One region of the Pseudomonas sp. G2-4 genome, then DNA from elsewhere that is predicted to be linked to it. Evidence: riboswitches for the same ligand, from Rfam matches in the RefSeq annotation. Region 1 holds a riboswitch; each other region holds the start of a gene.
What was found. Region 1 has a riboswitch for cobalamin ahead of QNH97_RS18540 (CbtB domain-containing protein). Riboswitches for the same ligand answer to the same signal wherever they lie in the genome.
Positions count from the first base shown of each region.

Region 2: it holds a riboswitch for cobalamin, as region 1 does, so the genes downstream of both, cobO (cob(I)yrinic acid a,c-diamide adenosyltransferase) here and QNH97_RS18540 (CbtB domain-containing protein) in region 1, are expected to answer to the same signal.
Region 3: it holds a riboswitch for cobalamin, as region 1 does, so the genes downstream of both, QNH97_RS23845 (ABC transporter substrate-binding protein) here and QNH97_RS18540 (CbtB domain-containing protein) in region 1, are expected to answer to the same signal.

Region 1 covers NZ_CP125957.1:4,284,319-4,286,578, reverse strand. Annotated here, with positions in the region: gene cobM (precorrin-4 C(11)-methyltransferase) at 1-5, opposite strand, end outside; gene QNH97_RS18550 (cobalamin biosynthesis protein) at 82-486, opposite strand; gene QNH97_RS18545 (CbtA family protein) at 483-1,178, opposite strand; gene QNH97_RS18540 (CbtB domain-containing protein) at 1,190-1,378, opposite strand; cobalamin riboswitch at 1,478-1,700, opposite strand; cobalamin riboswitch at 2,054-2,260, shown strand, end outside.
Region 2 covers NZ_CP125957.1:4,905,568-4,907,827, forward strand. Annotated here, with positions in the region: gene QNH97_RS21355 (cobyrinic acid a,c-diamide synthase CobB) at 1-432, opposite strand, end outside; gene cobO (cob(I)yrinic acid a,c-diamide adenosyltransferase) at 429-1,040, opposite strand; cobalamin riboswitch at 1,122-1,331, opposite strand; gene QNH97_RS21365 (hypothetical protein) at 1,489-2,073, shown strand.
Region 3 covers NZ_CP125957.1:5,439,842-5,442,101, forward strand. Annotated here, with positions in the region: gene QNH97_RS23835 (hypothetical protein) at 1-214, opposite strand, end outside; gene QNH97_RS23840 (DUF3592 domain-containing protein) at 219-662, opposite strand; cobalamin riboswitch at 811-1,003, shown strand; gene QNH97_RS23845 (ABC transporter substrate-binding protein) at 1,144-2,157, shown strand; gene QNH97_RS23850 (FecCD family ABC transporter permease) at 2,154-2,260, shown strand, end outside.

The DNA of each region.
Region 1 (2,260 bases):
GTCATGACCGGCTCCTGTAAAAGTGAGTAAGCGTCGCCCAGATGAAGATCGCTCATGATCCTGAGGGCGAATTATCGGGATTTACGACACGAGCGCCAACGCCAACGTGACGCTGGGGGCCTTCTGGCGGGAAATCAGCAGGGTTGCGGGCTTCGTGCCTAGCTGATCGGCCAGGGCCAGGGCCGCGCTTTCGGCGACGCCGTAGCAGCCCGTGCGCTCGAAGGCGATTTCGGAGCGGTGACTGAGCCGATCCTGATATCCGGCCAACTGCCGGGCACTGAAGCAGGTCAGTGGCAGCATCAATTGCCTGGCCAATTCCAGCAGGCCCGGCTCGTCACGCTTGAGGTCGATACTGGCCAGGGCCTGCACCTGATCAAGCGCAATGCCGTGGGCCAGCAGCGTCTGGTCGAGCAATGCCCGCAACGTGCTGGCCGGGCAACCGCGCTGGCAGCCGAGGCCGACCACCAGCATCGGCCCGTTGTTCATGCGTTGTGGTGGGCTTGGCCGTCACGGCGAAACAGCCAGGCGCTGATCAGGCCCAGGGCCAGCCAGAACGCGACGTTGGTCACTTGCGAGGCAATCTTGAATTGAGTTTCAAGCGCTTCTGGCGCCAGCATCGAATGGACTTCGGGTTGCGGCGCACCGATGACATGGGGCACCAGCAACGTCGCCACGCCCAGCAACTTGAGCAGCCAATGCTTGCCGAAGGCGATCAGGGCAATGCCCACCGCCGTGGACGCGGCGGTGCCGATCCACCACATCTGCCGCTGGGCCAGGTCGGCCGCTGCGGTGCCGGGCAGTTCCGGCGGCAGGCCAAGGGTCGGCGCCAGGACGAACGTGGCATAACCAGCCAGTCCCCAGAGCAGCCCTTGGGATGTGCGAGTCGGCGCGCGCAAGGTGTACAGGCCCGCCAGCATCAGGGCGAAACCCACCGCGACCACCAGGTTACCCCCGGTGGTGGACAGCACACGCTGCCAACCGTCTTCCGGCTCCCAGGCCTCGGCATCATGGGTGTGGGCAACGCCGTCGGCGTGTTCATGGACCTCGGAGGTCGGGGCCTTTTCAAAAGTCTCGGCCTGCAGAATCAGCGGCGATACCCAGAAACTTTGCAGGAGGGTCAGCAGCAGGGCGGCCAGCAATCCGCTGAAACCGGCGGTCTGGGCAATACGCTTGATCATGTCGTCAGGTCTCAATGGCACGGGAATGCGGCGCTATGGCGGGTATCGTGGGCGGCGTTGTGCACCGCTTCAATGTGGGAGAAACCGGCGAAATAGACCAGGCCGGCGCCCAGGATCGAGGCGAAGATCGCGGCGCTCAGGCGTTGGCTCAGGGTGGTGGTGCTACTGGCGGTGCGGGCGGTGCTGCTGATGGTCGACATGGCGCTTCCCTCTGGTCTTGTCAGCGGGTGAATCGAGCGCAATGAAACCCCGGGCGAAGGCCCGCCAGGGTTCGAACAGCGCCCGCCCACCGCGGGTTGTTGATGCATGAGTCATGGGCCGGTCTCCGGGCTCGCGAGGGGCAGGGGCTGAGCCTTGCCTGCAAGCATCACCTTCCCATGTCGTGAGACACAGTGGTTTAGACGCTTCACTCGCTTACCGTTGCGGGGGCAGCACCGGACTGACGTGGCTTTGGAGTAAAGCACACGATTCACCGGTTTCCCGTTTCACCCTGTGAAGGGCACCCGTAACAAGTGGTTTGTGTAGCGGGTTCTGTTAGCCCAACTTCGGCGCCAGAAATCCATATCCTGCGTTGCTGTTCCTCGCCATAGCGGGCTATGACTCGTCACAGCGCCTTGGCTATGGACTTCCGGCATCCGAATTTGAGCTAACAGAACCCGCTACGCAAACCATGCACAGGAGAGCATGGGCGGGGGCGGGGCGTCAATGTACAAGGGCAGACGAGGGCTGTTGTGGCGAGGGAGCTTGCTCCCGCTGGGCAGCGCAGCGGCCCCCGGCTCTTTGCGGTCGCTGCGCAACCGAGCGGGAGCAAGCTCCCTCGCCACAACAGCATCCTGCATCTTGCTTGCGGACATTGACCCGCCCCCACACCCTGCGTAGCCTTGCGCCTTCGAGGTTCTTCGGCCTGCGCCGAAGCTAAGAAGGGAACGCGGTCCAAGCCGCGGCTGCCCCCGCAACTGTGAACGGTGATGTTTCTGCAAGGCCACTGTGCATACCCCTTTATATCCGGGGCGCGCGGGAAGGCGCAGCAATTGCCAGTCGAAAGACTGGCCCACCGTCAGCCAGGAGACCTGCCTCGACAC
Region 2 (2,260 bases), 620 kb from region 1:
CGGCTGATAACGCGCCAGGCCCAAGGCCAGGGCGCCGAAGGTCTGGGCCATGGCCGTGCCGTCAATCACCGCCAGCACCGGCACGCCAAAATGCCGCGCCAGATCGGCGCTGGACGGCGTGCCGTCGAACAGCCCCATCACCCCTTCGATCAGGATCAGGTCCGCTTCGGCGGCGGCTTCCCACAACAACCGACGACTTTCCTGCTCGCCGACCATCCACATGTCCAATTGATAGACCAGCGCGCCGCTGGCTCGCTCGAGGATCATCGGGTCCAAAAAGTCCGGGCCGCATTTGAAGACGCGCACCTTGCGTCCCTGATTGCGATGCAAGCGGGCCAGGGCGGCGGTGACGGTGGTCTTGCCCTGTCCCGAGGCCGGGGCAGCGATCAGCACCGCCGGACAGTGGCGGCTTGTCAGGCAAGTGTCACTCACAGTTCGACGCCTTTCTGCGCCTTGATACCGGCCTGGAACGCGTGCTTGATCATGCCCATCTCGGTGACGGTATCGGCCAGTTCGATCATCTCCGGCTTGGCGCCGCGACCGGTCACCACCACGTGTTGCATCGGCGGGCGTGCTTGCAGATCGCTGAGAACCTGATCGAGGTCGAGGTAACCGTGCTTGAGGGCGATGTTGAGTTCATCGAGCACCACCAGGCCAACGGAGGGATCGCTGAGCAATTGGCGCGATACCGCCCAGGCCGCTTCGGCAGCAGCGATGTCGCGCTGGCGATCCTGGGTTTCCCAAGTGAAGCCTTCGCCCATGACGTGAAAGCGCACCTGTTCCGGGAAGCGGCGGAAAAACAACTCCTCACCGGTGCTGTTGCGGCCCTTGATGAATTGCACCACGCCGCATTGCATGCCATGCCCCATGGCCCGTGCCAACATACCGAACGCCGAGCTGCTCTTGCCCTTGCCGTTGCCGGTCAGCACTAGCAGCAAGCCACACTCGTTCGGCGAGTTGGCGATGCGCTCGTCGATCACGGCTTTCTTGCGCAGCATGCGCGCCAGGTGGCGTTCGTCGCGATCAGGGGTGTCGGTCATGGGGAGCTCTCCGTTGGGATTGGATAACGGCGGGCGGGGCACAAAAAAAGACGGCAGCAAGCCTGGCATCGCCCACCGTGATGCCGTTGGATGAATCAGGCCGGTCTCCGGGCTCATGAGCGGCGTGATGCCGGGCTGCGCGCCTTCCCATGTCCATGGACACAGTGGCCTGTAGGCAACCTTGACTCATTTACCGTTGCGGGGGCAGCGCCGGGTTCGTGTGCACTCACCGGCTTCCCTGTTTCACTCTGTCGGCCACGGCCACAGAGCACCTGAAACAAGCGGCGAAGGTTAGAGGGTTGGGGGTGGAGCGTCAATTAAAGCCGCCACGGGCCCAGCGCTGGTTATTGGCCGGATCAATGGAATGACGTCAATCTTGTGTCACGCCACGGGAAGTGATATCAAAGAGACATTACACCCCGATATCACAAGAACAAGAGGGCAAGGTATGCAAGGCATGATCATCAGCAATCCAAAACTGGAGTTCCTGCGCCCGGTACTGGAACGTTGGTTTGACTGTATCGACCGCTACAACGCCGTGCGTGGCGATAACGACACACCTTACTGGTTCGATGAAAAGGCCAACCTTGGCCTGCTGTCAGCGGCCGCCTGGATGGCCGAGATGGTCACGCTGCAGAACGCGCCGACCCGCAAGCAGAATGAAGAAGGCGAACGCAACGTCAGCGCCGATCTGTTTATCGCCAGCACCGAGGAGCGGGCCTTCATCCAGGCCACCCAACGCTGGCCCAAGGTCAACAACCTGAACCTGACCCAACCGCTGTCGGAAGCCACCAGCGATGCCAAGCGCATCAGCTACGCCAGCGACCTGAGGCTCGGCTGCCTGTTCGTCGCACCGCAAAAAGCCCAGCAGAGCACCACGCCCGAAGAGTTGCAGGACATGGTCGACGACCTGCAAAAGGAAAACACCTGCGCCGTGGCCTGGTATTTCCCTTACGCCTACCGCAAGTTGCGCAACGAGGCCGGCTTTTATCACCCGGGTATCGCCGTGCTGTTCAAACAGGCCCACGGCTGACTCATTCAAGAACTGTGGAAGCGAGCTTGCTCGCGATAGCGGTGCACCTGGCAACATCCATCTTGACTGTCACGCCGCCATCGCGAGCAAGCTCGCTCCCACAAGGTTTTGCCTGGCAGACTGGCCTACCCGCAGTTGAACCATCGCGCGTCTACGCTTCTCTATGAATAACTACATGCATTCATAG
Region 3 (2,260 bases), 1.2 Mb from region 1:
GGATATTGACCTTGCCGAAACGCGGCAGCCGCGCGCCAAATCCGGCACCCACCCCGACGCCGCCATAGCGGTAGCTGACGTCCTCGCCCTGGGGCGAACGCAGGATGATCGAACCGCCACTGCCCGCCACCATGACCACGGTCAGGCCACCGCCGCTGGCGGTCTGATACTGCCAGCGACTTTCATTGACCGGGATCGGGATGTTGTAGCTCATACGTTTAAAGTCCTTTATGTGAATGAACCGCACCGCGACCGCGCTGACGGATAGCCTTTGCCAGACCGACAAGGGTGAACACCAGACCGATAAAACCCAGGACCCCGGAAGTGCCCCACAGCGCGGCCGAGTCATCGACGATGGCGCTGTTGGCCGGCTGTTCGGGGAGGTAATACACCTTCACAGGCTGATCCTGCTGATAGCCGAAGATGAAGCCGCCCTGGGGGTAGGAGATTTTTTCACCACTGCCCGTGGTGAAGGCGATTTCAGGATGCGAACCACCGGCATTCAAGCGGCTGACGATGCCGTCGGCGGTCTGTGCGCGGTCGAGAAACTCGCGTCGGTCAAGGGTGAGATTGATGGCAATACTCAACAAGCCGATACCAATCAGGGCAAACAGCAGGCCCAGCAATATCTTCCCGATGCGTGACGGGGTGTGGTTAGCCATGGTTTGTCTCAGTGTTCGTCCATGAAGAGGGCCTTCAGGATAGCAAGAAGCGGCGCTCTGCCGCACCTCCAGAAAATCATTCCCGAAAATCCTACGACGCCAGGAGAAGGCATCTCAGCGGTGAGTGGTGATAAACACCCTGATCGACTACCATGCCGACCGCCGGTTCCCCATGGGACTAATAGGGAATCCGAGATGCCTCGCACGGTATCAAACGGAACTGCCCCCGCAACTGTAGGTGCTGAGCCTGCTCCTCAATGGCCACTGGGATCGCTCCCGGGAAGGCTGGAGCCAGGCGATGACGCATCAGTCAGGAGACCTGCCGGCCAAGTCAATCACTAACCGGCGGGGTGTCCGGGAAGGACATCCTTGCGCTGCGCGTCACTGGGCTGATCAGCACTTTTGTGCTTTAGCGGCAGCGTTCGATGATGTGTTTTCCAGTCCGTCCCTGCTCCGTGTACGGTCCATTGGAGATTGCATCATGCTGCTGCCCCGCCGTGTCGCCCTCGTCATCGCCCTGGGTCTGCCCACCCTCGCCCACGCGGCCCCGACTCAATACCCCCTGACCATCGCGAACTGCGGCAGCACGCTGACCTTTGAGCAACCGCCCAGTCGCGCCGTGACCATCGGCCAGGCCGGCACTGAAATGCTCTATGCCATGGGATTGAGCGACAAGGTGGTCGGTACTTCGCTCTGGTTCAACGATGTGAAGGTGAAATACCAGGCGCAGAACGGCAAGATCGAACGCCTGGCCGATAACGAGCCGAGCTTCGAGGCGGTGATCGGCAAACGTCCGCAACTGGTGGTGGCGGAACTGGAGTGGACGGTCGGACCGCAAGGCGTGGTGGGTACCCGCGAGCAGTTTCACGAACTGAAGATCCCAACTTACCTGATGCCCTCCGATTGCGAGGCCAAGGATAATCTGGTCGGTGCGGATGGCACGCGGTTGGAGGCGTTTCGCATCGACAGCATCTACAAGAGCATCAGCCAGTTGGCTGAAATCTTCGACGTGCAGGAACGTGGCCAGCAGTTGAACGCTCAACTCAAGGACAGCCTGGCGAAGTCTATCGCCACGGTGCAGGCCAAGGACCTCAAGCAGACGAGTGCGCTGTTCTGGTTCTCCAGCGCCAGTCTGGATATCGATCCCTATGTGGCTGGGCACAAGGGCGTTCCTGACTTCATGCTCAGTACCCTGGGCGTGCGTAACGTGATCGAGTCCGACGAGGAATGGCCGACCGTCGGCTGGGAAACCATCGCCAAGGCCAACCCGACCTTCCTGGTCATTGCCCGCATGGACCGCCGACGCTTTCCGGCGGATGACCATGAAAAGAAGCTGCAATTCCTGCGCAGTGACCCGGTGACCCGCAATATGGACGCGGTGAAAAACAACCGCATCATCATTCTCGACGCCATGGCCATGCAGGCCAGCATCAGAATGTTCGACGGCCTGGAATCCCTGGCGATGGCCATCAACGGCTACGACCTACCGAAATGACTGCGACGCTGATTCGAACGTTGCTGGCTTTGGTGACCTTGCTGCTGGCGGTGATTGCCGGTGTGGCCGTCGGTGAAACGAGTATTGAACCGAGCGTGGTGTT